Nitratidesulfovibrio vulgaris str. Hildenborough: one gene and its partner. The protein of the gene in region 1 binds, or shares a complex with, the protein of each later gene. Links are inferred from orthologs where the notes say so. Each region holds a gene or a part of one and is shown on either strand. Other genes may lie near its edges. The genes, in order: groL and metK.

What was found.
Region 2: the proteins of groL (region 1) and metK are in contact, whole or in part, in a cryo-EM structure (PDB 8P4O), measured with the Escherichia coli proteins. The link is inferred for Nitratidesulfovibrio vulgaris str. Hildenborough from one-to-one orthologs.

The regions. Positions count from the first base shown.
Region 1 is NC_002937.3:2,038,328-2,053,515, reverse strand. The notes cover bases 378-3,236. They hold groL (chaperonin GroEL), read left to right. Parts: upstream 378-914; coding sequence 915-2,558; downstream 2,559-3,236. Other genes in these bases: DVU_RS09350 (HAMP domain-containing methyl-accepting chemotaxis protein), read left to right, coding at 2,687-3,236; groES (co-chaperone GroES), read left to right, coding at 588-875. In the rest of the region: DVU_RS09365 (Na+/H+ antiporter NhaC family protein), read left to right, coding at 1-303; more of DVU_RS09350, read left to right, coding at 3,237-4,501; DVU_RS09345 (NAD(P)/FAD-dependent oxidoreductase), read right to left, coding at 4,573-5,676; DVU_RS09340 (rhodanese-like domain-containing protein), read right to left, coding at 5,669-6,517; DVU_RS09335 (tetratricopeptide repeat protein), read left to right, coding at 6,924-7,622; DVU_RS09330 (response regulator), read right to left, coding at 8,087-8,431; DVU_RS09325 (DUF1641 domain-containing protein), read right to left, coding at 8,503-9,198; sqr (type III sulfide quinone reductase, selenoprotein subtype), read right to left, coding at 9,212-10,453; DVU_RS09315 (RrF2 family transcriptional regulator), read right to left, coding at 10,469-10,990; DVU_RS09310 (RrF2 family transcriptional regulator), read left to right, coding at 11,542-12,108; DVU_RS09300 (methyl-accepting chemotaxis protein), read left to right, coding at 12,803-14,965; DVU_RS09295 (chemotaxis protein CheW), read left to right, coding at 14,971-15,188.
Region 2 is NC_002937.3:2,545,888-2,560,996, forward strand. What follows is about bases 6,627-9,406. They hold metK (methionine adenosyltransferase), read left to right. Parts: upstream 6,627-7,318; coding sequence 7,319-8,494; downstream 8,495-9,406. Other genes in these bases: panC (pantoate--beta-alanine ligase), read left to right, coding at 6,627-7,267; DVU_RS11470 (twin-arginine translocase TatA/TatE family subunit), read left to right, coding at 8,665-8,871; DVU_RS11475 (L-lactate permease), read right to left, coding at 9,168-9,406. Also shown: DVU_RS11420 (efflux RND transporter periplasmic adaptor subunit), read right to left, coding at 1-32; DVU_RS11425 (hypothetical protein), read right to left, coding at 504-1,412; DVU_RS11430 (Hsp20/alpha crystallin family protein), read left to right, coding at 1,617-2,027; DVU_RS11435 (Hsp20/alpha crystallin family protein), read left to right, coding at 2,088-2,441; DVU_RS11440 (DUF2238 domain-containing protein), read right to left, coding at 2,667-3,293; DVU_RS11445 (flagellin N-terminal helical domain-containing protein), read right to left, coding at 3,474-4,367; panB (3-methyl-2-oxobutanoate hydroxymethyltransferase), read left to right, coding at 4,626-5,549; DVU_RS11455 (hypothetical protein), read right to left, coding at 5,668-6,243; more of panC, read left to right, coding at 6,416-6,626; more of DVU_RS11475, read right to left, coding at 9,407-10,880; DVU_RS11480 (UDP-glucuronic acid decarboxylase family protein), read left to right, coding at 12,010-12,960. UniProt on the Escherichia coli protein: Catalyzes the formation of S-adenosylmethionine (AdoMet) from methionine and ATP.

The DNA of each region.
Region 1 (15,188 bases):
AGTCTTGCCAACCTCTGCACGGCCAACAACACCGTTGCCATTATACTCACAGGGGGAATGGCACGCGGGCTTGCCGAAACCAACGGTGTCGACCCGCGGCGTAGTGCCAGTATGCTCGACATCTTTTCGTGCGTGGTGCAGGGGCTCATTCCCTACGGTGCTCAGGTGCTGCTTGCCGGGTCGATAGCTGGCATCTCCCCCGTGGATGTGTCGCTGTCGAACATGTACTGCTATCTGCTGTGCGTGGCTGCACTCGCGTCCATCGCCCTCGGGTTGCCCAAGGGGGGCCGGAAGGTCGCCTGAGGAGAGAAAAATAGTCTTTTATGGCAGTGTGTTGTGGTAAAAATCATAAAAAAATGCGTTTCGCCCCTTTTCAAGGCCGAATAGGGCATTAGTTTGTTTGCGCTGAAGGTGACCAAGACCGGATGCCGGAAGCGCACTTTGAAATCCCCGGTGAAAGCGAGGCCCAAGAGGGCTGCAAGGGGGCAAAAGCCTCCTAGCTATCGCTGGTACCCCGTCTGGCACTCATCACAAGAGAGTGCCAACAGCGGGCATAACGTCATCAACCATTGTGGAGGATTGATCGCATGAATCTGAAGCCCCTCAACGACCGCGTTCTCGTCAAGCGCCTCGAGTCCGAAGAAAAGACTGCTGGCGGCCTCTACATCCCCGACACCGCGAAGGAAAAGCCCTCGCGCGGTGAAGTCGTGGCTGCCGGCCCCGGCAAGACCGCCGATGACGGCAAGCTCGTCGCCATGACGGTGAAGGCTGGCGACATGGTGCTGTTCAACAAGTACGCCGGTACCGAAATCAAGATCGACGGCGTCGAGCATCTGGTCATGCGCGAAGACGACATCCTCGCCATCATCGAGTAATTCCCCGTACCATCCCGCTTCCCTGAGGAGGAAATTCACATGGCTTCCAAGGAAATCCTTTTTGATACCAAGGCTCGTGAAAAGCTTTCCCGTGGCGTCGACAAACTTGCCAACGCCGTAAAGGTCACCCTCGGCCCCAAGGGTCGTAACGTTGTCATCGAGAAGTCGTTCGGTTCCCCTGTCATCACCAAGGACGGCGTCTCCGTCGCCAAGGAAATCGAACTCGAAGACAAGTTCGAGAACATGGGTGCCCAGATGGTCAAGGAAGTCGCTTCCAAGACCAGCGACATCGCCGGTGACGGCACCACCACCGCCACCATCCTCGCCCAGGCCATCTACCGCGAAGGCGTGAAGCTTGTGGCTGCCGGCCGCAACCCCATGGCCATCAAGCGTGGCGTGGACAAGGCCGTCGAATCCCTGGTGCGTGAACTCGGCAACCTTGCCAAGCCCACCCGCGACCAGAAGGAAATCGCCCAGGTCGGTACCATCTCTGCCAACTCCGACTCCACCATCGGCAACATCATTGCCGAGGCCATGAGCAAGGTGGGCAAGGAAGGCGTCATCACCGTCGAAGAGGCCAAGGGCCTTGAGACCACCCTCGAAGTCGTCGAGGGGATGCAGTTCGACCGCGGTTACCTCTCCCCCTATTTCGTGACCGACCCCGAGAAGATGGTCTGCGAACTGGATGAGCCCTTCATTCTCTGCAACGAGAAGAAGATCTCCACCATGAAGGACATGCTGCCCGTTCTCGAGCAGGTGGCCAAGATGCAGCGTCCTCTCGTCATCATCGCTGAAGACGTCGACGGCGAAGCCCTTGCCACCCTCGTGGTGAACAAGCTGCGTGGCGCCCTTCAGGTCGTCGCCATCAAGGCTCCCGGCTTCGGCGAGCGCCGCAAGGCCATGCTGCAGGATATCGCTGTCCTCACCGGTGGCCAGGTCGTCTCCGAAGACATGGGCATCAAGCTCGAGAACATCTCCGTGGCCGATCTCGGCACCGCCAAGCGCGTTGTCATCGACAAGGAGAACACCACCATCGTCGACGGCGCTGGCAAGGGTGACGACATCAAGGCCCGTGTGAAGCAGATTCGCGCCCAGATCGAAGAGACCACCTCCGACTACGACCGCGAGAAGCTGCAGGAGCGTCTTGCCAAGCTCGTGGGCGGCGTTGCCGTCATCCACGTCGGTGCTGCCACCGAGACCGAGATGAAGGAGAAGAAGGACCGCGTCGAGGACGCCCTCAACGCGACCCGCGCAGCCGTCGAAGAAGGCATCGTCCCCGGTGGCGGTACCGCGCTCGTGCGCGTCGCCAAGGTTCTCGACGACATCAAGCCCGCTGACGACGACGAGACCGCTGGCGTGAACATCATCCGCCGCGCCATCGAAGAACCGCTGCGCCAGATCGCTTCCAACGCCGGTTTCGAAGGCTCGATCGTGGTCGAAAGAGTGCGTGAAGGCAAGGACGGCTTCGGCTTCAACGCTGCCACCGGCGAATACGAAGACCTCATCGGCGTCGGCGTCATCGACCCGAAGAAGGTGACCCGCATCGCCCTGCAGAACGCAGCTTCGGTCGCTTCGCTGCTGCTCACCACCGAGTGCGCCATCGCCGAGAAGCCCGAACCCAAGAAGGATATGCCCATGCCCGGCGGCATGGGTGGCATGGGCGGCATGGGCGGCATGTACTAGCCTCCAGCCCCGCTTTGAGACTTGCAAGGGTCGGCATCTTCGGATGCCGGCCCTTTTGTCATTGGTGTTCGGTATGTTGGGCAGAACGGCTGCGACGTGATGCAAGTTCGAGTCGAGGAACAAAACTAATGGCGGAGTGGCGTCCCTGTGCTATTCTCGAATATCCCAGACACCCGCATAGCGAGGTTGCAGCCATGAAACTGACCCATAAACTTGCCATAGCCTTCGGTTCCCTTGTCCTCGTGATCATAGTTGTCGGTGGCTTTTCCGTGAACAGGCTAGGCCTGATTCACGACGATGTGCAGGAGATCGCCAGTAACTGGATACCGAGTATCAAGATACTCGCCAAGATGCAGGGGGATATGAACCGTATCAGAAGGCAGCAATTGCAGCATATAATCGCTACAGACGCTTCTGCAATCGCTTCTATTGAGAGTAACATTGAAAAGCTAAAGCAACAGTTGCAGGATAGCGCAAGAATATATGAAAAACTGGTATCTGACCCGTCAGAGAGGGGTAATTTCGAGAAATTCCTTGACCATACACGACAGTATTACAGAGCTATGGACAAGGGGATGGAGTTGTCTCGTGTGAACAAGAACGTCGAAGCTGCAGCTTTGGACAGGTCAGAGATTCGAGGGCATTTTCAGGCAGCTATGGACGCACTGTATGCGGCGGTGGAAATCAACGACAAGGGGTCGGCGCAGTCGGCAGCGGAAGCCACGAACGTCGTGTCATCCGCCCGCACGTTCAGCATCGTCCTCGTTCTTGTTGCCATCGCGATAGGTGCCGGGGCAGGTGTCTACATCGTGCGGGGAACCATGGCGCAACTGGGCGAAGACCCGGGTTATCTCTACGATGTGTCGCGCGAGATAGCTTCCGGAAATCTCGATATCCACTTTCGCGAGAGTAGCCATAGGCAAGGGGTGTACAGTGCCGTTCAGGACATGGTGACAACCCTCAAGGCCAAGATTGCAGAAGCGGATGAGAAGTCTGAACAGGCTCGCCGCAAGGAACAGGAAGCGCAACAGGCCACACTTGAGGCTGAAGAGGCACGCAGACAGGCTGAACGGGCAAAGGCCGAAGGCATGTTGCAGGCTGCGGTCAAGCTTGAGGGTGTGGTCGAGGTGCTCTCATCGGCATCGGAAGAGCTTTCGGCGCAAATCGAACAATCCGACCGCGGGGCCGAAGAACAGGCCCGGCGCGTGGGTGAGACGGCCACCGCCATGGAGGAGATGAACGCAACGGTTCTGGAGGTCGCCCGAAATGCCGGACAGGCCGCTGACATCGCGGAGAACACACGCAGAAAGGCTGAAAGTGGCGCGGAGATTGTCGGAAGGGTCGTGACTGGGATAAGCGAAGTACAGTCGCAATCTGTCGCGCTCAAGCATGACATGGAAGACCTGGGCAGGCAGGCAGAGGCCATCGGGCAGATCATGAACGTCATCTCCGACATTGCGGACCAGACGAACCTGCTCGCCCTCAACGCAGCCATCGAGGCGGCCCGCGCGGGTGAGGCCGGACGAGGGTTCGCGGTCGTTGCCGATGAGGTGCGCAAGCTGGCCGAGAAGACCATGCAGGCCACTACGGAGGTCGGCAACGCCATACGGGGTGTTCAGGGCGGAACCCGCAAGAACATGGACAACGTCGACAGGTCGGTGAAGACCATCGAAGAGGCGACACAGGCTGCTCGCCTCTCAGGCGAGGCCCTGCGTGAGATCGTGAAGATGGTCGACACGGTGAGCGATCAGGTGCGTGGCATCGCCACGGCTTCGGAGCAGCAGTCGGCCGCCAGCGAAGAGATCAACAAGTCGGTGGAGCAGGTGAGCGCCATCTCTGCCGAAACGGCACAGGCCATGCGTGAGGCTGCTACGGCGGTTCAGGAGTTGGCGAACCAGTCGCAGGTCCTCAAGCGCCTCGTGGACGACCTCAAGCGGGCCTGAACATCGTAGGACATGGATGAGAAGTGCCCGCCTTCCTTTCGCAGGCGGGCACTTTCGTGTCTTGTAACGCCTCAGTGCGGCTGGAAGCGGCGTATGAAGCGCCGGTCTATCCAGTCCTTGACCATGAATGCCAGACGACCGGCGAAGGTGAACCCCGCCTTGTGCAGGATGCCGCGTCCGGAACCTGTATTGAAGATGAGCAGATACTCGCCACCGGGTGAGAAAGTCAGTAATGGCCCGCCTTCAAGGCGTGCGGCGAGGTTGTGCAGTAGCACCGGATTCTGGCGCACCGCGTAGACGCCGACCTTGGCGAGTGGTTGCGGCGTGAACCATATGCAGTCACCGCCTCCGAAGATGTCGTCATACTCCGTACAGCGCAGGTGGGCATCCACGGCAAGGCCGCCGTCCTTACCGACAGGAAGGCCGGAGGCCGCGAAGAGGGGGGAGGGAACCACTCCCAGCGCGGTGAAGATGATGTCGGCCTCGTACCTTTCGCCGTTGTCGAGTACGACTTCTCCCGTGTGAACGGCAGATGCATAGGCCCCTTCATGAAGCTTCACCCGTGCCTTTTGCAACTCCTTTCGTGCCAACTCCCGCACGCGTGCCGGAAAGCGGCGCAGGAACGAACTGCCAGCGTACATGGCAACGTTGCCTTGGGCCCCTGTCTGCGTCAGTGCCGCCGCGGCATTGCCTGCGACTTCCAGTGCAGCTGGCCCGCCCCCTACGACGGCAATGCGCACGGGGCCTCGGGATGCGCGTCGCCGGATGCTTTCACGTCCTGCCAGCAGGTTCTCTATGGGCTTGACGGGAAAGACGTCCGTTGCGTCGCCGTCGACGATGGAGGAAGGCACGTGCGACCCGGTGTTGCAAGAGCAGACATCATAGGCAAGTTCCTGCCCGGAATCGAGAACGACGTGCTTGCGCTGCGGGTCGATGCGGGTCGCTCTTGCGGTGATGAACGTGCCACCGCGCTGCGTTACCATCTGGCGCACCGGAAAGCTGATGTCCTCTGGTGAGTAGTGTCCACCAAGCATTCCCGGCCCCATGCCGGAATAGTAATGCCTTTCACCCGGACCCACCACGGTCACGGAATGACCGCGTTCGATGAGACGGGGGATGGCCTCCATCACGGTCATGTGCGCGTGTCCGGCACCAAGCAGCAGCAGGCTAGGCATGGGACTCACCTTCGAGGTGCCTGTCGAGGAGAGTCGCCAGTTGCGCTAGGTGGGACTTCTCTTCGCGGGTCATGGCGTCCAGAAAGGCCCGCGTCTCGACATCGTCGGCCCTGCGTGCGGCGCGTGCGTAAAGGTCCATGGCCTGCGCCTCCAGCATCATGGCAAACTGCAGAACCTCCATGACGTCGTTGGTGTCGACCTTGGCACGGGCAAGGTACTCCTCTGTTGTCAGGCCGCCTTCCACGAGGTTGCGGGCCATGGCCGCTTCGACCCCCGTCCCGTCGATGGGAGCATCGACGATATCGGCGTACTGCCGCTGAAGTCGGCGTTTATGGCTGCTTTCCATCTTTGCAAGTGTTCCGAACACATCCGCGACATCGCCCTGCACCGCTTGACCCATCTGTGTGGCGTAGAACGCCTCAAGCGCGTTCTCAAGCCCCCAAGCCGTGACAATGGCCTGCTCAAGCCCCAGTGTCTGGGGAAAGAGTTCAAGCCCACTGTCGTAGGAACCGAAGCCCGTCGCCCCGTTCCATGCCTTGAAGCCCCCGGAGAGATTCATCACCTTGCTGAACCCGTTACCGGCAAGCAGTTGCGCAGCGATGCGGCTACGTCCGCCTATGGCACAGTAGACGAGCAAGGGATTTTCTGCGGGGAGTTGCCTCATGCCGTCCGCAAGGTCGGCAAGGGGCATGAGCATCGCACCTGGAATATGACCTTCGGCATATTCGGCTGGTTGGCGTACGTCGAGGATGGTAAGATTCGTGCCGGATTCCGCGACGAGGTTACGTGCCTGTTCCGGAGACAGCGAAATCACGGGAGTCAGGAATTGCCGCCAGCGCATGGAGCCTCCTGGGGTATGGGGAGTGCGGGCGACCCTGTTCGCCCGACGTGGATGTTTCCATGTAGGGTTATATCATTTTTCAGAAGCATGCGACATGTATGGCCCGGGTGTGACGACGTCTATGTCCTGTGTGATTCGTCAGCGTTTTTATCATTCTTTTGGTATGTTATGCTGGCATTTGTATCTGGATTGACGGAATCTTGAAGAATTAGCTCCGGCTACATTGACAATATCACACCTTGAAGGTAGGAAATAATCCATACCATCGAGGTAGGACATGCCGCGCGGGCAGCCACGCATGTCCTCTTCGACCGCCGATGCTGCCCACGGCGGAACTCGCGGTGCCACACGGCGAGGGGTCGGTAAGTGGAGGATTTCCCAACCTCAATCATAGGCGGGTAGGTCGATGCAACTTCAGGATATGTTTCTTTCGGCAGAGTCGGGCGAACCCAGTGCCCAGTTCAATCTTGCAATGATCTATGACGAAGGTCGTGGCGTACCCCGGAATGAAGCCAAGGCTCTGGAATGGCTGGAGAGGGCTGTGGCGTCTGAACATCACGAGGCACTCAACCTCTACGCTGTCCGCGTTGCGCGTGGCGAGGGCGTGAAGCAGGACTTCGCACGTGCCGCGAGCCTGTTCAGGCGCGCCGACAGATGCGGTTTCAACTGCGAACCCGTGTACGACGACATGGTCAACGACTTCCGCGACAAGGCTTTCGGTATGGAACTCGTCTCCAGCAAGCGTGCATTCCTCAAGGCATTGCGCCCCGAGACGGCCGAGGCGCGTTGCACAGTTGGGGAGGCGTTCATCGGACAGGGCGATGCCGATTCGCTGCGAACGGGACGTGAGCTTCTGACCAGCGCCGCCACCCTCGGCAGTGGCAAGGCGATGTATCTTCTCGGCGTGCTGTGCAGGGACGGAAAGGGCGTTGCAGCCAATGCAGAACGGGCGTTCATGTGGTTCTCGCTAGCCGCATCCTGTGGTTTCGCGAAGGCCGAATCCGAGCGCGTCAATGCCGAGGGCAAGCTTGATGATGCGGGACGCACCCGCGCGATGCAGCTGGCGGCCCGTTGGCGGCGCCAGTATCTCGCACCAGTCTGCTAGCAACGATACTGCGGCACGGTGCCGCTGCTGAATGCCTGCAAGAAGGCGGGCGCATGAGGGCCACGGGTGACCGTGGCCCTTCGTGTTCACTGTAGGGCTTTCTTGCGGCAACAGGCACAGGGGCTGCAGGGGTAAACAGAGACGACTTGCGGCGTGGACATAACGCTTGGCATGTGGTGCCGTGCGAGGCGCGAACAGTCTGAAGTCTCGTCACGTCCGTTTGCCAGTTTTCGGAGGGGCCCATGGCCGCGCATGCAGACCGGGTGAACGAGGGGCTGTTGAGCAATGTGCGTGTCATGTCACTGCGTGGGCAGGGCGGACCTCTGACATGGCAGTCTTGCTGGGCGCGTCATCTGCGCTACGTATGGGAAAGGCCGGACTCTGCCGGATAAGACGGATGGGCCGTCCATGCGGGTGTTGCGGGCAGCGAAGCGGACGGCCCATCCGGAGTGCGTGAAAGATGTCTAGGTGAGGATGCGGGTTACGGTTTCAAGCAGCGAAGCGGGGCAGCAGGCCCGGGCGATGGTGGGAACACTGTTGGGGAGTCTCGCGCACCCATTATGCACGACGACAGGAGTGTGCCGCAATGTTTCGTCGCGGCGCAGTCGCGCATAGAGGATTGTTCCGCCGGGCGTGGGGAGGTCCATGTCCAGCGAGATGCAGTCGGGGCGGCTTTTTCGAGCGGTGTCGAGTGCGGAAAGAGCATCGTGGGCGGTACTTACGCTGTAACCGGCTTCGGCGAGCATCTGCGACAGCAGGGCGCGTACTTCCGGGTCCTTATCCACGAGCAGGATGTGCTGTCTGTTCATGGTGCCTCGCAAGCGGAGGAGTTGAAGAAAAGGCCCCGCACCCTCAACGGGTGGCGGGGCCATGCATCATGCTATCCTTTGGAGGAGCAGCAACAGCCGCAGGCGGCGGGGGTGCCGTCACCCCTGAGCTTGCCAAGGGCCTTGAGCACCTCGAGTGCGACACCAAGGCCTTCCTTGGTCTCCTTCGCACCCATCGCGCCGACCATGCCGAACATGCCGACGGGCTTGGCGTTGTCGAGGTCGACAGCACCCAGCATGTCGACAGCCCGCATGAGGAACGTCTGCACCTTCGGGTCTGCCAGCTTCTGCAGCAGGGCCAGCAGGAACACCAGCGACTCGCCAAGGCGCGCGATGTCGTCGGGGGTCGTGGTGTCGAGCATCTTGCCGCCCACGCCCTTGAGGGCCCCAAGCTTGTCGAATACCCCGTCCCGATGCCATTCACCCATGGTGGCGATGATGTGCGGCCACGTGGGAGCGATGGCGGGATGGATGGTACGCCACAGGTCGATGAGGTTCTCAAGCTGGTCGAGGCAGTAGTTGAGATTCGGCACCCCTCGCAGTCCACGGCGCAGCAACTCGAACACGTCGTCGAGATGCACATGCCCGTGCACGTCCTGCAGTTCCGACACCATCAGCCTGAAGGCATGGTTCGAGATGGGGGTAAGGTCCTGTATGAGTTCCTTCGTGCCCTGTGCGCGTTCATGCAGGAAGGCAATCTGCTCTTCCATGCGCTCAAGGCGTTCGAGTATACGTTCTTCGTTGGTCATTTCTTCCTCCGGCCTACTTCTTCCTGAGCAGCGAGGTGTCCTTGCCGTGCAGGTACAGGTTCGGTTCGAACGGCAGTTCGTGGCCCTTGAGCATAAGGTTGAAGTAGACCCACTTGAACATGAGCTTGCCCCAGTAGTTCATGTGGCTTTCGCCGAGCAACTCGCACGGGCCGAGGCCGGGGAAGGGGAACATGCCGGGCAGCGGTTCGACCTCGTAGCTGAAGTCGATGAGCGAGGCCTTCTCGTAACCGGTGAGGATGAAGCAGGTGGAGTGACCGTCGAAGTGGTGGTAGTGCCCTGTGCCTTCGATGTCGGCGAGAAGGTTCTCGGCGATGATGTCGGCCTCATAGTGGGCCACTGAACCGGCCTTGGAGGTCGGCACGTTCGTGGTGTCGCCGATGACGTAGATGTTCTCGTACTTCTTGGACTTGAGCGTCTGCTTGTCGGTGTCCATGTAGCCCATGGGGTCGGCTATGTCGCTTTCGATGAGGAATTCCTGCCCCATGTTCGGCGGAATGGAGACCAGAAGGTCGTAGGGTACTTCGTCGCCGGTGACGGAGTTGATGGTCTTGCTGCCCGGGTCGACGCTGTCCACCACGAAGTTGGGCGTGACCTTGATGTTCTTCGAGTCGCACAGGTCACCGAGAATCTTCGCCGCAACGGGCTTGGTGAATGCGCCGGTGAGGGGCGTCACCAGTTCGATTTCGATGTTCTGGCGCACACCCATCTTGGTGAAGTACCAGTCGGCCATGTACACGAATTCGAGCGGGGCCACCGGGCACTTGATGGGGGTCTCGCAGATGTGGTGGACGAGGCGGCCTTCCTTCATGTGCAGCATCTTCTTGCGAAGGGCCACTGCGCCGTCGGGGGAGTAGAAGTCGTGGATGTTGCCACGCCAGTCGTCGAGAAGACCGTCCACTTCTTCAGGTGCGATGCGGCAGCCCGTGCCCACCACAAGCCAGTCGTAGTCGTAGGAACCGTTTTCGGTCTTGACCACCTTGGCTTCGGGGTCGACGTTGACGATGGTGTCCTGCACGAACTTCACGCCGCGGGGCATGAAATCCTTCTTGGGCTTGATGCAGTCGTCGAGGCTGTAGATGCCGAACGGAATGAACAGCCAACCGGCCTGATAGTGGTGCTTGAGGTCGCGGTCGATGACGGTGATTTCCCACTCGCGTTCATCGAGCTTTTTTCTCATCTTTGTCGCGACCATGGTGCCGCCGGCACCGGCCCCGAGAATGAGCAGCTTCTTCATGCCAGGTCTCCTTGACTATTGGCTTTGGTGTGCGCAGGAGCGACCATGCGCGTATGGTGTTCCGGGTGTCGTCCTGTCGTATTGGGGGTTGCTCATCCGGGCGGCAGGCCGCTTGGTCGAGCGTTCGTTCGCGGTGGGCTGGGTGCTCATGATGTCAGCCAGCGTGTACTGGTCGAGCGTGGCTTCAAGAGCCTTGGCGGCGGATATCCATGCGGTCTTGCAGCGGCAGGGGGTGTCTTCGCAGTCGTCGCCGACGCAGCAGTTGGGAGGCTGGACACCGCCTTCGACCACACGCAGGACATCTCCAAGTGTGACGTCCTCGGGGCGCATGGAAAGCAGATGCCCTCCCGTTGCTCCTCGTACGCTACGCACCATCCCCGCCGTACGGAGTTGGCGAATGATCTTTTCGATGAATTTCACGGAGATGCCAGTGCGGTCTGCAAGCTCGGAGGCAGACACGGGGCCCGCGGCAGGCGTGTGCTGCGCGAGATTGACGAGAAGTCGAGAGGCATAGTGGACTGTCGAGGAAATCCGCATGGAGGCCTCCTACTGCCTGCCCCGAATCGCTTCCTTGCGATGTCGGGGGCATATGATGGCTTTTCAATCTTAATTAATCTGTATCAGATTGAGTTGGTCTGAATTAGAGTAATCCGGATTTTGTGTCAAGCTGAACCGTCCGCGTGTTTCAAAACGCACCTGTGCAGACTGTTCTTGCAAGTCGCTGTTTTATTTGTTTTATCAATTCGAGTGCTTGAGCTGTGTGTGTCGGCCTGTCGCCCAGAAGTCCGCGTGGACGTTGCGTTTGTGATTTTTTGAACGAGAAACGCAGTCTGCCTGTCTTGTCCGGGCGAGTGAGGTGGCCTATGCCTGCGTGGGGGGGGGAAGGGCATGACGGTGTACGTCAAAGACCCGTGGGCGTCCCCCGACAGGTGCAACGCCTCGGCCTGACATCGGGGATTGAGGGCGTAGGGAAATGCAGGGGAGAGAGGTGGCGTTCTGAAGGCAGAGAACGTCTTTTTGTGAATAAGGGCTCAAGAAATCGTTGATTTTTTTAATTCCTATTGACAAGGGAGGAATTGAAAAGCACAATGTCTGCAGGCTTTGGGGAGGCCACCGTTGCCAACACTCATCGGAACGTTGTCATGAAGCTTGCTGCCAAAACTCGCTACGCGGCGCGTATTCTTCTTGCTCTCGCCATGCACGGAGAAGGCGCACCCATGACCACCACATCCCTGTCCGAACGCACAGGGGTCACTGTTCAGTTCATCGAACAGATTCTCAAGACCCTGAAGCGTGGGGGACTCACACGTAGCACCCGGGGGGCAGCAGGGGGGCATACGCTTGCCCGAAAACCGGACGACATTTCTCTCGGCGACATCGTTCGCCTGATGGAAGGGGGCATTCAGCTGACAGTCTGCTGTACCGGTGAGCCCAACGCCTGTTCCCGGAAATCCGATTGCCTTACCCGTAGTGCGTGGATCAAGGCCTCTCAGGCTCTGGAAGCCGCTCTTGATGAAACGTCGCTCACTGCCCTGATGTCAGGTGAGGTGACGCATGACGAGCGCGCGTGTCGTTCACTCGCCCGCACAGGGCTGGCTGATGTGGTCGGACGCAACACCAAACGGGAACGCTCAGACCTTTCCTACGAGATTTGACCGCGCATCGCCTTGTCGCTTCAGACGCCCCCACCGGGGGCGTTTTTTCATTGCAACTTCAAGCCGGGTTGAGGACCGACGCCGCTGATGCAGAAATCCGCCCTCATAGCGGGTGGACACTGGGTCATGGCAAAAGCCCTTCCCGATGACAGCATAGGTGTCCAGGCCGCCCGGAATCACGTGACGCGTTGCGTTGTTCCCGGTCGTTTGCCGCAGGAGTGCCAGCATCGTCTCTCCATGGACTCCTTTCTCACTCGTCGCTGATAGCGTCCACGTGCCCGCCCCTGCCCATCCTCCGGTAGGTCTCTTAGGGCCGGGAGGGGGCGGAGGACGTTTCTCGTTTTCTCATGGGGCTGTTCCATTAAATCGTGCAGGGGTTTGGCCTGCCTCTTGCTTGTCATCGTGCGTCATACTATTGCCCTGTCCGGTTACTGACATGGCGCAGGTGCGGGGCGACGTTCCGCGCCAACCCTCGTGGTCGCCAGCCACAACAGAACGGAGGGGGGTGCCTCGTGTCGCAGGGGCTTGTGGCTGTCTTGTCTTCCTTCATGGATTACGGACCTCCCCCTGCATTTTTTGCCGCCATGCCGAACAGGCATCCGGATGCAATGGAAACTTCATGCGACTGTGGCAGACCGGGCGTATCATGACGCCCTCGGTATCATCTCCGCAGGACTGACAGAAAGGTTGTACTATGTTCAGAAACTATTCGCTGGCAACACGGTTGCTTATGGCCTTCACCGCGTTGCTTTTGCTGGGCGCCGTAGTCGCCACCATGGGCTGGCGGACACAGCACAAGCTCATCGGCGAGATGGAGACCGCGCGCGTGGTTGGTGACATGGTCACGACTTCCGAACGGGCGCGTATCGACGTCCTCTACTATCTGCTCAACGGGCATGAAGAGAGCGCCGGTGAAGTCGATGCCAAGGTGAAGCGGATTCTCGCTTCTGTGGAGCGGATTCGCGGCACTCTGGGGGGACAGGAAGGCGGTGACCTTCAGGCGATAGCGCAGAAGAGTTCAGAATATCAGCTGCTGTTCCGGGAACTCCAAAGCGTGGGTGTCGAGCGGGACAAGACGTTGCAACAGGCAATCGCCGCTGCCAGTCAGGTTACGGACGCGTTCGATGCGCTGTTCGAGGCCTCGATGGCCGCAAGTGCCACCGACGTGGCCGACCGGGTGCAGGAGATGCAGAAGTTGTTCCTGCTCTCCCGTGTCCATATCCTGTACTATCTGTGGCGGGGCAAGCCCGATGACCTGATGCGGGTGCGCGAGTATCTGGACAAGGTGCGTAAGGGTGTAGAACCCTTGCAGCAGTCGGCACTGCGGGCACGGTTCGGTACAGCCCTCGATTCTGCCGTCTCCAGCGTGCGCCAGTACGAGGCCATGGTCGGGGCGTTCACGGAGTTCGAGCCCCGGCGTCGAGCCCTCATGGAGAAGATGGTCGCCAGCGCAACGGTGCTGGCCGACAGCGCAAGAATCCTGCTTGAACGTCAGGATGCGCACACGCAGGAGTCGGTGCGCTTCTCGGCAGCCACTGTCCTAGCCATAAGTCTGACGGCGCTGTTGTTCGGTATCGTGTTCACCGTGCTGACCACTCGCATGATCAAGAAGGGGCTGGGCAGGGCTGTTGCGGCTGCGGAATCCGTCGCAGAGGGCAATGTCGATGTGGTGCTTGAAGTCGACTCGCGTGACGAGATTGGCACACTGCTCACGTCGATGAACAGAATGCTCGAAGCCGAGCGCAAGGTGGCGACTGCCGCAACGGAACTCGCCCGTGGGCAGGCGGTGACCCAGCCAGAACCGCGCGGCCCTCGTGACACCCTGACGCGTGCTCTTGCCGAGATGGTCGCGGTGGAACGCAACATCGCAGAACTTGCCGTCACCATGGCGTCTGGCGACCTGACGCGGCGCATCGCACCACGTAGCGAAGAGGACAAGTTGCTTCGCTCGCTCATGGACATGGTCGAACGCATCAGCTGTGTCGTGCGAGACGTGCAACTCGGTGCAGAGAACGTGGCGGCCGGAAGTGAAGAGTTGAGCGCCACCGCCGAAGCGCTTTCCCAGGGGGCGACGGAGCAGGCGGCCTCTGTCGAGCAGTGCTCCGCTTCGATGGAGGAGATGGCCACCCGCATCGCGCAGAATGCCGAGAACGCCAAGACCACCGAGACCATCGCCCTGCGTGCGGCCGAGGACGCACGTCAATCGGGGCTCGCCGTCGAAGAGACGCTGGTCGCCATGCGCGATATCGCAAGCCGTATCTCCATCATCGAGGAGATTGCGCGACAGACCGACCTCCTGGCGCTCAACGCGGCCATCGAGGCCGCCCGCGCCGGCGAACAGGGCCGCGGCTTCGCGGTTGTCGCCGCCGAAGTGCGCAAACTGGCCGAACGCAGTCAGGCCGCCGCTGCGGAGATCAACAGACTTTCGGCCGCGAGCCTCGACGTTTCGGAACGGGCCGGGTCGCTGCTACACAAGCTTGTTCCCGACATCGCGCGCACAGCGGAACTCGTGCAGGAGATCGCAGCCGCGAGCATCGAACAGCGTGAAGGTGCCGAGCAGGTCAACGACGCCTTGCACATGCTGGATCAGGTCATTCAGCAGAATGCCGCGGCATCGGAAGAGGTCGCCTCAACATCCGAAGAGCTTTCGGCGCAGGCCGGACATCTGCAACGGACTGTCGCCTTCTTCCGTATCCCCGGAGGGGGGACGCGTCCCCGTTCCGCACCGTTCATCGCCGGACAGGAGAAGAAGCCGGGGCAGACCCGGGTCGAGGTTGACGTGCCGAAGGCACCGGCTACCCCCCGGTTGCGGCTCGACCTCTCCGACGATGAAGACGGCGATTTCGAAAGGTTCTAGGTGGCATGATGGATCCGCATACGGCATCCCCTGCCTTGCACATGCTGGCCTTCCGCCTTGGTGACGAGACGGTGGCGATGGACATCCTCTGCGTGCGCGAGGTGCTCGACCCCGGAGATATCACGCGCATTCCGCAGATGCCCGACTACTTTCTGGGGGTCATCAACCTGCGCGGCTATGCCGTTCCGGTGATCGACCTCCGGCACAAGCTCGGCATGGGGCG
Region 2 (15,109 bases), 500 kb from region 1 along the record:
GCGAGAATGGCGTACATGCGGCGTCTGGTCATGGCGTCTCCGGGCAGTGGCGTTGGCGCGACGGTTCGCGCCCGCAGACTATAACCACGACCTGCGCCGATGGGAACGGCATCGGGCACACGAAGTGCGCCATATTCACGGACTGATGCCTCTATGACAGCCGACGGACCGGGGCGAGAGCACCGCGTGCATCCGGCTTCTGGGGCTTCTGGTTCCTCGGGAAGTTCATGGCTGCCGGAAACCTAGACAAAGCCCAAAATGCGGCGGGGGATGCACGACCATCCCGCATCCGTGGTCCGTACCGCATTCTGCGCGCACTCGTCGCGCATGCCCGCGCATGGAGGCATGGCTGTCACGCAGACTTCCGCAACGAACCGCGAGAGTCCACGACGCCGACGCACGCACCGGAGTGCCTCTGCCCCGGCAGTACATGTCCCCCACCGCGACATACTAGCCTACGGAAGATGAGGCGGGAACAGTCACCGTACCCGCCGGAACGATCATCAGAAGGGTTCTACGGGAAGGGCCGTCAACCCGTCCGGTCCGTCCGCAAGGTGCAGCCCCCACGCCTGCCACAGGGCATCAAGCAGTGCCACGCCCTCGCGCAGGTCGGTCACTCCCGACACATGGCGATTCCTGAAGAACGACAGCAGGGGCTGCGCCGCCACGGGCAATCCGTCACGCAGTGCACCAGCCACCTCAAGCGCCTTGTCCGGGGCATGGTCCATCCCGGCCCACGCCAGTGCCAGCGCCACAGTGCGCTGCACCACCATGCCACGCATGACGGAGAGGAAGCCGGCGACATCTCCATCCTTGCGCAAGGTGTCATTCAGGCGACGCGCCATGTCCTCGCGCCCGTGCCCGAGTGCCACGGCAGCCTGCCCTGCCAGGGAACGCACGAAATCATCCACGGCCCGCCCGGAAAGCTCTTCGTGCAGCGCATCCCGAACGAGCGCGTCGCGCCACGCCCACGCCTTGCGCGCGGCATCGTACTCGCCGAAGGCCCTGTAGAGTTCACCCATAAGCACACGTTCGCGATCGACCTTGCCGCGCAGCAGGGCAGGAAACGTCATCTTGTGCACAAGTCGCGTGAGTTCGTGCCAATAGAGGGCATGACGGATATGGGCGTCGAAGCCGGGGCCGAACAGGCGTGGATGCAGCACCATCACCCACCCGGTACGTCCCGGCACCGAAAGGATGTGCGGCTCACCTGCGGGACGTCTTCCCCCGCGCCCCGTCTCCGCAACCGCTGTCGCGACAACCGACGCGAAATCAGCAGCGGCGACGATGCGCTCGATGCGTACCACCTGCGTCAGTTTCGCCGCCGCGCCCACGATGACGGAAAGCTCTTCATGCAACGCCTTGCGGGTCTCCTCAAGGGCTCCTACCTGCACATCGATGACTGTTCCCACCGCTCCAACCTCCATCAGGACATCGCCCGGCAGGCAATGGCAGCAGCCTCGACCGTACCGGGTGCCTTCCGGTAGCCGCAGAGGTGCGGCTTGTCAAAGGGTAACGCCGGGGCGGAAGACTCCGTCATCTTTGTCCACTCACACTGTTGACAGCCCGGACGTACGCATTATCCTGATGTTTGCCAACGACAAGGAGGTACGAACATGGTGATCGACTTCAACAGTCTGTATGATGTCCCGAAGAACTTCGAAAGGCTCTTCGATGAATTTGCAAGGATGCAGGCCGGTGGCGCAAGGCGAACACAGTATCCTCTCGTCAACGTCTATGAAAGCGATAACGGATACGTTGTCGATGTCATCGTTCCTGGCGTAACCCCTGAAGACATCGAACTCACGTTGACCGAGAGCAATCTCATCATCAAGGGAGAACGCAAGGCGTCTTCAGGAAGGATGTTCAGGCAGGAGCGCTCGTCAGGATCCTTCCAGCGCATCATCAACATGAATGTCCCCGTCGACAGGGACAATGTCGAAGCGCGAAGCGTGAACGGAATCCTGCGCGTCTCCATTCCCAAGGCCGAAGCAGTGAAACCGCGCCGCATCGCCATACAGTCCTAGGAACACACGACACATCGAATCATAACTCCCGAAGTCGGGTATGACCACGGAGGCAGAATAATGCAGAAGGATACCGAGACCACGAGGCAGGTCGTTCCCGCCACGGACATCCTCGAGATGGATGATGGCTTCCATATTCTCATGGACCTTCCGGGCGTGGGTGCCGAAGGACTCGCCATCGACCTTGAGGAGAACGAACTCACCATCAGGGGAACGAGTACCTACGCACCGGTGGACAAGGGCAACGCCATGCACGTCGAATTCGATGCCGTATCGTACGCCCGCACGTTCACCCTTTCAGACATCGTAGACCGTGAACGCATCAAGGCGACGTTGCGAGATGGACAACTCGACCTCTTCCTGCCCAAGGCGGAAGCGGCGAAGCCCCGGCGCATCGAGATTCGCACAGCGTAACCCGTACGCACATACCACAGACGGTAAAGCCCCCGCGACGAGATGTCGCGGGGGCTTTACGCGTGATGCAGAATACGGTCTCTCGGTGGCGGGTCGTCTCCGGTCTCTGCACGCCAGACGGAAAGACATCGCCCCATCGTCACGACAGGCAGCCGCAACGCCTATCGTGTGCTGCGGTGAACGAAGCGCACCTTCCCCCCGTCAAGGCAGCAGGACAGCGGTCAGCTATCGGGCTGACGGGACGGGGTCGTGGCTTCCCCACCTTCTGCCTGCCGTCCAGAAGAGCGCAAGCGAGAAGAGCGCCCCCAGCGTATCCGAGAGCATGTCCTTCTGCGCGTCCCATATGTCACCCTGACTGCCCAGCACGGCGATGCCCGCCTCGGGGTCGCTGCTCACGGCGTACCACCATTCGAGAATCTCATACCCCGCCGCCACCGACATGATGGCGAACAGGCCGAACAGTGTGGAGACCACAGGACCCGCCAGACGCCGCCGGACGAGGATCTCGGTGAAGGCGTAGGCATAGAAACCCACCGAAAAGTGACCGATCCGGTCGAAATGGTTGCGGCTTGCACCGATGATGTCCGAGACGAAGCCGAAGGGCACGGCGGCAAAGGTGAAGTGCCCACCCACGGTGTGCCAGAAAAGCCAGAATGACATCAGCAGGTAGGCGGCGTTCGAAAAGCGGTATCTGCGCGCCGTGAACACCAGAATGGTAAAGACGAAGACCACGGGCACGGCCTCTGCAATCCAGACCGCCCTGTCCGCCGGGGCGATGCCCAGCACGATGAAGAATACGACAAAGACGGATGCCAGCATCTCCGGCAGGCGTTCCGCAAACGTTCGTGACATGCATCTCTCCTTGTCTGCGCACCATGCACCATCATCGGGGGCACTGTAAATGCGGCGACACCCTCCCGCGGTGTGCCCGCAGGTACGACCAGACGCAGGGCCTTGAAACGCAGAAACCGGGCCGCTTGCGCGGCCCGGTCGTGTGTGTCCCGGAGAATCCCCTCTCCGCCCGGTCGGCCGTTAGCCGCCGAGAAGCTGCATCGCCATACGAGGCAGCGAGTTCGCCTGCGAGAGCATGGCCACCGCAGACTGGGTCAGAATCTGCTGGCGCACAAACTCTGTCATTTCCGACGAGACGTCCACGTCGGAAATGCGCGATTCGGCGGATTGCAGGTTCTCGGCCTGAGTGCGCAGGTTGCTGATGGTGTTCTCAAGGCGGTTCTGCAACGCACCGAGAGAAGCACGGATGTTGTCCTTCGAGATGATGGCGTTCTGGATCGCCACCAGGGCCTGCTGCGCGGCAGACTGGGTGGAGATGGTGTAACCGGCGCTACCGGCGGTAGCCTGGTTGCCGACGCCAAGTGCCGAAGCCGTCGAGGTGCCGATCTGGACGTAGTAGTAGTCCTCGGCGGAGTCGTTCGCGGTACCGAAGTGGATCTTCATCTTGCCGGTGGACTGCAGCCCCGAACCGTCGTGCGTATCGGAGGACAGGTTGCCGTTGAGCAGATGGAGACCGTTGAAGTCGGTCGCGTTGGCGATTCGGGTGATTTCCGAGGCCATGGCCTGGTATTCCGAATCGATGATGAGACGCTGGTCCGAAGTGTAGGTACCGGTCGCGGCCTGTTCGGCCAGTTCCTTCATGCGGATGAGCTTCTCGTCGATGACCCCGAGGGCGCCGTCAGCGGTCTGGATGAGCGAAATAGCGTCGTTCGCGTTACGCACGCCCTGATTGAGCGCGGAAATGTCGGAACGCATCAGTTCGCGAATGGCCAGACCGGCCGCGTCGTCGGCAGCAGTGCCGACACGAAGGCCGGAAGAAAGCCTGCGCACGGAAGTGGAAAGCTTGCCGTACGAGTTGCTCAGGTTCCCAGCGGCATTCATCGCCATCATGTTGTGATTGATAACCAGTGACATAATATTCCTCCATGAATATTCAGTCGTTCCCGGCGGCGGCACACTGCCGGTCGCGTCCCTGCGACCAATCCGCCGTGCTTGCCCTTCTCTTCGACCATTCGCCAACAGACTATAGGGCTCGCATTAGATTTATTCGCAACGAGTTCGATACAAAGATCATTTTATCTTGAAGGAGCCATATCGCAGGCCACTCCCGCATTTGCCTTCAGGGGGGTGGCGGCAGTACACTCCGGAGACGAACACAGCGAAGGAGCAACCATGAGCACACATACGCCCCCCTCTTCAGCCACGCCGACATCCGGGCAAGGCGTACGGCCACTCACCACCGCCGACATCCGCAAGGCCAAGGGACGGCAGCGTCTGGCCATGCTCACAGCCTACGACTACACTTCAGCCCGTATCGTGGATGGTGCCGGGGCCGACCTCATTCTCGTGGGCGACTCGCTGGGCATGGTCATGCTTGGGCGTGAAGACACCCTCTCGGTCACCCTCGACGAGATGCTGCACCACTGCCGCGCGGTGGTACGTGGTACGCGGCACGCGATGGTCGTGGCGGACATGCCCTTCATGACCTACGAGACCGGCGTGCGTGACGCACTCCTCAACGGTGCGCGTCTCTTCCGGGAGAGTGGCGTGCGTGCGGTGAAACTCGAAGGTGCCGGCCCGGTGCTACCGCAGGTACGGGCACTGGTCGACGCGGGCATCCCGGTCATGGGACATCTGGGCCTCACCCCGCAACGGGTGGCGGAGATGGGAGGCTTCAAGGTTCAGGGAAGACAGGCGGAAGCGGCCCTGCGCCTCTTCGACGACGCGCTTGCCTTGCAGGAAGCGGGCTGTTTCAGCCTTGTGCTCGAATGTGTTCCGGCACCGGTCGCCGAACAGGTCACGGCCCGGCTGCACATCCCCACCATCGGCATAGGCGCGGGCGCGGGTTGCGACGGGCAAGTGCTCGTTCTACACGACATGCTGGGGCTGTACGGCGAGCTTTCACCGCGATTCGTCAAACGCTACGCCGACCTCGCCGGCATGGCGGGTGAAGCTGTGGCCCGCTATGCGCATGAAGTACGCGAGGGGTCATTCCCTGCTGCGGAACACACCTTCGGTATCGACGACGGGCAGTTTGAGGCCTTCATGGCTGCACTGGACAAACGCGGATGCCGCCAGACACCGACAGGAGAATGACGCCGAAGGCAGGCCTGTCCGCATCGACAACACTTTTCTGACTGGGGCCCGATGGCGGTTGTGCCCAAGCGGCGTGCCCTACCACGGCCACGGGCTGGGATACGCCCCGCGTACGCCCTCAGCGCCCTTCAAGCAACCATACCGTGGGTGCTTCGATCAACAGCAGACGCCCGTCGCTCATGCTTTCGCGCGTGGTGCCGAAACCGTCACGGTGGATTGAGAACACCGCATTGGGTTCATGGCTCGAATCATGCAACACCAGAGTGTCGTTCTCCAGTTCACGAACCGTACTCCAGTGCCTGATGAGCGGGTCGCCCCGGAAGGGCAGATACCTGTGAAAGCGGAACACGGCAGTGCGTCTCGGCCCTCCCGCAAGCCAGCCGCACAGCGTACCCCACAGGAGGCGGGGCGTCGGGGTGGTGGGCGACGAGAAGGGGCGTGTGGCTGTCATGGGAAACGGTGCATCGAGGCACAGTCCGTAACGGGTGAGAACCTGTTCCACAAGCCATGCATAATCGGTCTCATTGTGAAGCGTGACATGCAGCAGCGAGGCGTCACGGGCGATGTCCTCAAGCGTCTCGGTGAAAATGCGACGCGCCTGCCCCATGCCTAGACCATGTGTCAGCTGCAAGGCGTTGAGCACGGCATAGAGGGCACAGAACACGTCCAACTGTCCCTGATAGAACGGTTGCATGGTCACTCCTTGGGCGGGATACCTGCCATGTGTGCCCCCGGTAGCACTCCCGCGTCAAGATGTGATAGCCTGTCCTGCCCTATGTCTTCCCCTCCCCGCGCACACGTGGGGACTGGACAATGCGAACGGCTGCGTGTATATGACCCGTACAACTATATGTGGATAGGTTGATATGCAGATAATTACCGAGCCTCAAACGATTCAGCAGGCCTGCCTCCGCTGGAGGGCAGACGGGGTGCACACGGCCCTTGTGCCGACCATGGGCTACTACCACGCAGGTCATGAGAGTCTCATGGCCCACGCCCGCGCCGTGTCGGAAAAGGTGATCGTGAGCCTCTTCGTCAACCCCGCCCAATTCGGGCCGGGCGAAGACTTCGCCGCCTACCCGCGCGACCTCGAACGTGACGCGGCCATGGCCGAAGCCCAAGGGGTGGACGTTCTCTTCGCGCCCAAAGCCGAAGACCTCTACAAGAAAGACCACGCCACATGGGTCGAGGTCCCCGCGCTTTCGCAGACCATGTGCGGCCTGTCGCGCCCCACCCACTTCAGAGGGGTGTGCACCGTCGTCACCAAGCTGCTCATGCTCACCATGCCGCGCATCGCCGTCTTCGGGCAGAAGGACTGGCAGCAGGTGGCCGTGATACGCAGGATGGTGCGCGACCTCAACATTCCCGTCGATATCGTGGGGCGGCCCATCGTGCGCGAACCTGACGGTCTGGCCATGAGCTCGCGCAACATCTACCTCACTGCCGAAGAGCGCCTTCAGGCACCGCACATCCATCACGGACTCGCCCTCGGTCGCGCCATCACCCAGAGTGGAGAACGCGATGCCGAGACCATCAAGACAGCCATCCGCCGTTACTGGGCCCAGAACCTGCCCGGCGGAGAAGAAGACTATCTGACCATAGTCGACCCCGTGTCTCTCGAACCGGTCGACCGCCTCACAGGGGCCACTCTCTGCGCCACGGCCGTCAGGGTCGGACAGGCGCGGCTTCTCGATAACATGATGCTTCTCGGCGACTAGACCGCCGTAGCCACGCCCCCCGCGGGCACGACATTCCCAAGGAGGAATCAGATGATCCCCAGCAAAGGCAAATACTACTTCACGTCCGAATCCGTCACCGAAGGCCACCCCGACAAGGTCGCCGACCAGATATCCGACGCCGTGCTCGACGTGCTGCTGGCGCAGGATCCCAACTCCCGCGTGGCTTGCGAGACCCTCGTGACCACGGGCATGGCGGTCATCGCCGGTGAAATCACCACCCGCGGCTACGCCGACCTTCCCCATGTCGTGCGCGAGACCATCCGCAACATCGGCTACAACAGCTCCGAAATGGGCTTCGACTGGCAGACCTGCGCCGTCATATCCTCCATCGACAAGCAGTCCGCCGACATCGCACAGGGCGTAGACCGCGCCACCAACGAAGACCAGGGCGCAGGCGACCAGGGCATGATGTTCGGTTTCGCCTGCGATGAGACCGCCACGCTCATGCCTGCCCCCATCTACTGGGCGCATCAGCTTTCGCAGCGTCTCACCGAAGTGCGCAAGGACGGCACCGTCGACATCTTCCGTCCCGACGGCAAGACGCAGGTCTCGTTCGAATACGTCGACGGCAAGCCCGTACGCATCAACAACGTCGTCGTCTCCACGCAGCACAAGGACAGCGCCAGTCAGGCCGACATCATCGACGCAGTGAAGACCCACGTCATCCGCCCCATCCTCGAACCCAGCGGCTTCTTCGATGAAAAGGCCTGCGACATCTTCATCAACACCACCGGGCGCTTCGTCATCGGCGGCCCCATGGGCGACTGCGGCCTCACAGGCCGCAAGATCATCCAGGACACCTACGGCGGCATGGGTCACCACGGTGGCGGCGCATTCTCCGGCAAGGACGCCTCCAAGGTCGACCGTTCCGGTGCCTACATGGCCCGCTACATCGCCAAGAACGTGGTCGCTTCAGGCCTCGCCCCCAAGTGCGAAGTGCAGATAGCCTACTGCATCGGCGTGGCAGAACCCGTGTCGGTGCTGGTCTCGTCGCAGGGTACCGCCAGCGTTCCCGACGAAGTCCTCACTCGCGCCGTCCGCGAGGTGTTCGACCTGCGCCCCTTCCACATCACCCGCAGACTCGACCTGCTGCGCCCCATCTACGGCAAGACCTCGTGCTACGGGCACTTCGGTCGCGAGTTGCCCGAGTTCACATGGGAACACACCGACGCTGCCGCCGACCTGCGCACCGCCGCCAAGGTCTAGTACGCAACCTGTCGATGACCATCGAGGCGGGGCCCTTCAAGGGCCCCGCCTTTTTCGTCCATGAACATTACATGAAGATAACGGCCACGGGGCTTCACGATGCGCAACAGCCATGGCACGATGCCACCACCCAATCACCCCTACAAGGCTTCGCGCCCTGAGGAGCACCCATGATAGGTCAACTCTTCCAGCCCGCACATCTGCTGGTCATCCTCGTCATTGCGCTTTTCGTCTTCGGTCCCAAGAATCTGCCGGGACTGGGCAAAACCATCGGCAAATCCCTCAACGAGTTCAAACGCAGCCTCAATGAAGAAGACGAGGTCGACATCTCCGCACAGCCGGGAAAGAAGCCCTCGGACGGAAGCCCGAAGCACTGATTCCGCGTCGTGATGAATACGGGCGCCCTTACCGGACGAGTCTCTCGGCTGCCGGGGCGTTCTTCGTGCCATAGGCATGAGCAGACGGCGACGTGTCCGCAGGCGTCCTCATCCTGCACCGCAGTGCCCCGTAACTGGTCGGGGGGCTACAGCGCAGCCGCGAAGGGACGCAACGGCCGAACGCACCCATCAGGGAAGCAAGAAGCCCCGCCTTCCGAGGAAAGGCGGGGCTTTTCACGAACGGACTCCTGATGAGACCGTCATGGGACGCTGCGGCTGCGCCCCTGCATCGGGATTTAGAAGAGGTGAGGCAGGAACACGAAGCTCATGAGCGACGCGACGACACCCACCACCACGCCATAGAGCACGAAAGGCAGGAAGCAACGCTTCAGCAAGGTCCCTTCGCGCCCCGTAAGGCCCACAACGGCGCACACAGCCACGATGTTGTGGATGCACACCATGTTGCCCATGGCACCGCCAACGACCTGCGCAGCCACGATGACCTGACGCGGCATCGACAGTTGCGCGGCAACACCCCACTGGAATTCTGCGAAAAGCAGGTCCGAGACCGTGTTCGAGCCCGTGATGAACGACCCAAGACCACCGACGAACGATGCCAGCATGGGCCACGCGTTACCCGCGACGGCAGCCACGGCCTTGGCCATGGCCAGCGGCATGGAAGGATAGGCGTTGGGGTTGAGGGCTGCGTCGACGACCCCCGACCCGCGGAAGATGGACACAAGGGCGACCGCAAAGAAGAGGGCGATGGTAGGCGACTTCATCTTGGCGATGGATTCGCCCCATGCGCGCTTCACTGCGTCACCCTTCATGCCATGCAGCAGGATGGTGAGCAGGGCCACAAGGGTGAAAGGAATGGTGCCGGGCAGGTAGAGATAGTCGATGGATGCCGAGACGCCCTTGTAGCCGAGAATGTCGTTGAAGGGGATTTTCTGCGCGGAGAGAAAGCCCTTGAGCCCAAGCTCGGGGATACGGGTCACGACGAGGATGAGACCGATGAGCACGTAGGGAAGCCATGCCCTGAACTGGCTCATGTGCGCCTTGAACTCGGTATTGGCGGCAGTACGGATGGAGCCCGTCCATTCCGCGTCCCAGCTGGACTGGGGGCCGAAGTCCCAAGGGGTTTCAGGCACGCAGAACCCACGCTTTGCACCGGCAACGATGATACCGAGGCCCACAAGACCACCGATGAGCGAAGGGAACTCCGGCCCGACGAACCATGCGAACACGTAGTAGGGCACGGCAAAGGCAACGGCCGAGAACACGCAGAACTTCCATGCCTTGAAACCCTCTACCCACGACTTCTTCTCCCCGAAGTAACGGGTGAGGAAGCCCAGCATGAAGATGGGCAGGATGACAATCATCGGGCCGTGCATCAGCGTCGCCCACTGGCCGATGACCTTCGCGAACGAACCGAAGTCGGTGAAGTTAAGCCCGGGTATGCCTTGGGCGACGGCTTCCTGCGTCAAAGGGGCAAGGAATTTGAGGCCGATGAGCACCGGTGTGCCCACGGCACCGAAAGAGACCGGAAAGCTGTTGAACACAAGGCATATGACCGCGGCGGCAAGCGGCGGAAAGCCCAGCGAGAGCAGAAGCGGCGCAGCAAGGGCTGCGGGGGTGCCGAAACCTGCGGCACCTTCGATGAACGCCGCGAACATGTAGCCGACAATGATCGCCTGAATGCGCTTGTCTCGGCTCACATTCTGCATGCCGTACTGGATTGTCTCCATCCCCCCGCTATACTGCAAGGTGTAGAGAATGATGATCGCACCAAAGACGATGATCAGCACACCAATCGCGGTGACAATGCCCTGCAAGGTAAGGGCGGACACATAGCCGGCCGGAAGATTCCAGACTCCGATGGCCCCGATGACACAGACAAGCCATGCCAGAGGCATGGCGCGGGTCGCAGGAAAGCGTAACCCTACCATCAGGACCAGAGCGACGAGAATAGGCAGCAAGGCCACGAGGGCCAGCAATTCAATGGACATGGAAACTCCTCGAACGTAAACCATACAGCGATGACATCGCATCAGAACAAGACGTACAAAGCTGCCGCAAAGCTTCGAACATCTGCACCAGAGACCGCATGCGTCGTCATTTTTCCATTTTATACTGTTGCACGACGACGCCAGAGCATATGACTCACTGCAAAGCAAAGAGTCAGTGCGCTTTGCTTCAAACAGCAATTACCGGGCCAAGACGCCACGCAAAGTCACAACATCTCAAAATCATATCATTACGGTGCGTTACAAAAGAAGCACATAAATAAGAACATGGGCCGTGTCCGACATTGCAGACAGGGCCCATGTGCAAGAGGGAATGGCCCACTCTTTATTATTTCCATTTAATTAATTTTTATTAATAAAACTTGAAGTCTGAAAAAATGGACTCAGTTATTCCTGTTTGAGCCACAGGTTAGCATCAAACGAGAATGGTCTCGGAATGGCATGGTCGGGGAACGCGCCGTTTGAGGGATAGAGGTGACAGCCTGAAGGTCTGCCTCCTCACGACATCAGAAACATAGCTCACCCAGAGGCTGCGGGGCCCTCAAGAAGGACGGATGCAGGCTATGGCCCAAGAACAGGCCAAGCGCGACTCAATCGGCGAAGGCGAGGCAGTGCAACAGCATACCGAACCTCCAGAAAAGGCTGGAGAGGCTCACGTCGAGAGCGCGCAAGGCATACTCCCCGATCAAATGAAAAGACGACGAGCCCCCCGTGGCGAACGTGACCACGGGGGGATGTACGGGCTGCCCATCACAGAAGCAACCGTATCGATGGCATCGCCTTGCATTCCCCTCTGCGTCGTGCAGGTCGTGCGGAAGGCAGAGAAAGGCGGCACTAGCCTTTCCTTGCACGCGGCATGCTCTTCTGCGTCGTACCGGATACCACCGCATCGACGCCCCCTGAGCATGCCGCCAGGCTCGATGGAACTGTCGAACAAGCTGCCTCTGTCGAGCATGCCGACTTGGCGAATGTGCTACTTTGATTTAGGTTTCAGGCATGCACGCTGCATTGGCTCGTGCTCGACGCCAAGCGACGTCTGTACGGCTAACGGATCAACTCCGCCTGTCGTCCCACCTCTACCCACACGAACGGCGGACACGAGGTCTTCACGATGCATCTCCGCAAACGCGTACTTGTCACGGGTGGAGCCGGATTCGTCGGCTCACACCTCTGCGATCGTCTGCTGAAAGACGGGCACGAAGTACTCTGCGTCGACAACTACTTCACCGGTGCTCGCGCCAATGTCGAACACTTGCTGGAAAACAGGAGGTTCGAGCTCGTCCGCCATGACATCACCTTTCCGCTGTACGTCGAAGTAGATGAAATCTGGAATCTGGCGTGCCCTGCCTCTCCAGTGCACTACCAGCACGACCCCGTACAGACGATAAAGACATGCGTGCATGGAGCCATCAACATGCTTGGCCTCGCCAAACGTGTCGGGGCACGGATTTTTCAGGCATCCACGTCAGAAGTGTACGGCGACCCGGCTGAGCATCCGCAGACCGAAAACTACTGGGGAAATGTCGATCCCATAGGAATCCGCTCGTGCTACGACGAAGGCAAGCGGTGTGCAGAAGCGCTCTTCTTTGCGTATCATCGGCAAAACGGACTCGACATTCGGGTGGGCAGGCTTTTCAATACCTATGGGCCTCGCATGCATCCCAATGACGGACGGGTGGTGTCCAACTTCATCATGCAGGCGTTGCGAAACGAGCCCATCACCATCTATGGAGACGGAAGCCAGACCCGTTCCTTCTGCTACATCCATGACCTGATCGAGTGCATGATTCGCTTCATGGATTTGCCACCGGGACTGCATGGACCTGTGAACATAGGCAATCCGGCTGAGTTCACCATCAGGGAATTGGCAGAAACCGTCATTGACCTTGTGGGTAGTCGATCGACCATAGCTCATCTTCCGCTTCCGAGTGGCGACCCCCGGCAAAGACGTCCGGATATAAGCACCGTACGCGAGAAACTGGGCTGGGAACCGCAGACGCAGCTACGCGAAGGATTGCGGCATACCATTGCCTACTTCCAAGGGATGCTCGCCCCAAGCTAGAGGCAGGTGTGCGACACCTCGTGCACTTGGGCGACAGGACTCGTTAACGGCATGATACAAGAGTTCATTTCTGATCACGTCCAGCCCGGATGGCAGGCTGAATAGAAGATGCCTCTTCATGACGATGACATCCCATTCGGCGTCAGCAGGGCGTGGCCGACACAGGCAGGCTAACAGGGACAGAGAAAGAAGCCCGGCAGATTCAGACCAGAGACAAAAAAGAACGGCGGCAACCAGATGGTTACCGCCGTTCTTTTGAAGATTCTTGGCGTCGGCCTACTTTCCCACGAGCTACCCCGCAGTATCATCGGCGATGGAGGGCTTAACTTCCGAGTTCGGAATGGGATCGGGTGTACCCCCTCCTCCATGGACGCCAAAAGAAAATTGGCTGCATCACAGCATCTGCACAAGATAAAAAGAAAAGTCCTGGCGTCGGCCTACTTTCCCACGAGCTACCCCGCAGTATCATCGGCGATGGAGGGCTTAACTTCCGAGTTCGGAATGGGATCGGGTGTACCCCCTCCTCCATGGACGCCAGGACAGATTCTTTGGTCACCGTCCGGGAAGGCTGGCTATGCTCACGCCGCCACTTCGTACGGGACCGAAATAGAATCAAATAGGGTGGAAAGGAATTGTATGAAGAAAACAAGGCGCTCGGGCTATTAGTACTGGTCAGCTCCATGCGTCGCCGCACTTCCACCTCCAGCCTATCGACCAGGTAGTCTACCTGGGCCCTTCAGCTCTAAAAGAGGGGAGAACTTATCTTGAGGCAGGCTTCCCGCTTAGATGCTTTCAGCGGTTATCCCTTCCACACATAGCTACCCTGCTATGCCGCTGGCGCGACAACAGGACCACCAGAGGTATGTCCATCCCGGTCCTCTCGTACTAGGGACAGGCCCTCTCAATTCTCCTACGCCCACAGAAGATAGGGACCAAACTGTCTCACGACGTTTTAAACCCAGCTCGCGTACCACTTTAAACGGCGAACAGCCGTACCCTTGGGACCTGCTTCAGCCCCAGGATGTGATGAGCCGACATCGAGGTGCCAAACCGCGCCGTCGATATGAACTCTTGGGCGCGATCAGCCTGTTATCCCCGGCGTACCTTTTATCCAATGAGCGATGGCCCTTCCATGCGGAACCACCGGATCACTAACGCCGACTTTCGTCCCTGCTCGACATGTCTGTCTTGCAGTCAAGCTCCCTTATGCGTTTGCACTCGACGCCTGGTTTCCAATCAGGCTGAGGGAACCTTTGCGTGCCTCCGTTACAATTTGGGAGGCGACCGCCCCAGTCAAACTACCCACCAGACACTGTCTCCCTCCCGGATCACGGGTAGGGATTAGAGCCTTAGACTTGCAAGGGTGGTATTTCAAGGATGGCTCCCCCCATACTGGCGTACAGGGTTCACAGCCTCCCACCTATCCTACACATGCAAGCCCAAAACCCAATGTCAAGCTATAGTAAAGGTGCACAGGGTCTTTCCGTCTTTCTGCGGGTACACGGCATTTTCACCGCGACTTCAATTTCACCGAGTCTCTGGCCGAGACAGTGTGGAGATCGTTACGCCATTCGTGCAGGTCGGAACTTACCCGACAAGGAATTTCGCTACCTTAGGACCGTTATAGTTACGGCCGCCGTTTACCGGGGCTTCGATTCGGAGCTTCGCTTGCGCTGACCCCTCCTCTTAACCTTCCGGCACCGGGCAGGCGTCAGTCCCTATACGTCGTCTTGCGACTTCGCAGAGACCTATGTTTTTAGTAAACAGTCGCCACCACCATTTCACTGCGGCTCTCCGAGGCTTTGGATGTATACCCTACACCTTAGAGAGCACCCCTTCTTCCGAAGTTACGGGGTCATTTTGCCGAGTTCCTTGGCCAGAGTTCTCTCGAGCGCCTTGGGTTATTCACCCCACCCACCTGTGTTGGTTTCCGGTACGGTCTGTACGCACTATACTTAGGAGCTTTTCTAGGGAGCATGGACTCGGCGACTTCAGACCTTGCGGTCACGGACTCGTGTCTCGGCCTTAAAGGGGGCGGATTTGCCTCTCCCCCAAGCCTACGCACTTGCACCGGCTAAGCCAACAGCCGGCTCGCTTATCCTTCTCCGTCCCTCCATCGCGCGAACGCACAGGTACGGGAATATTAACC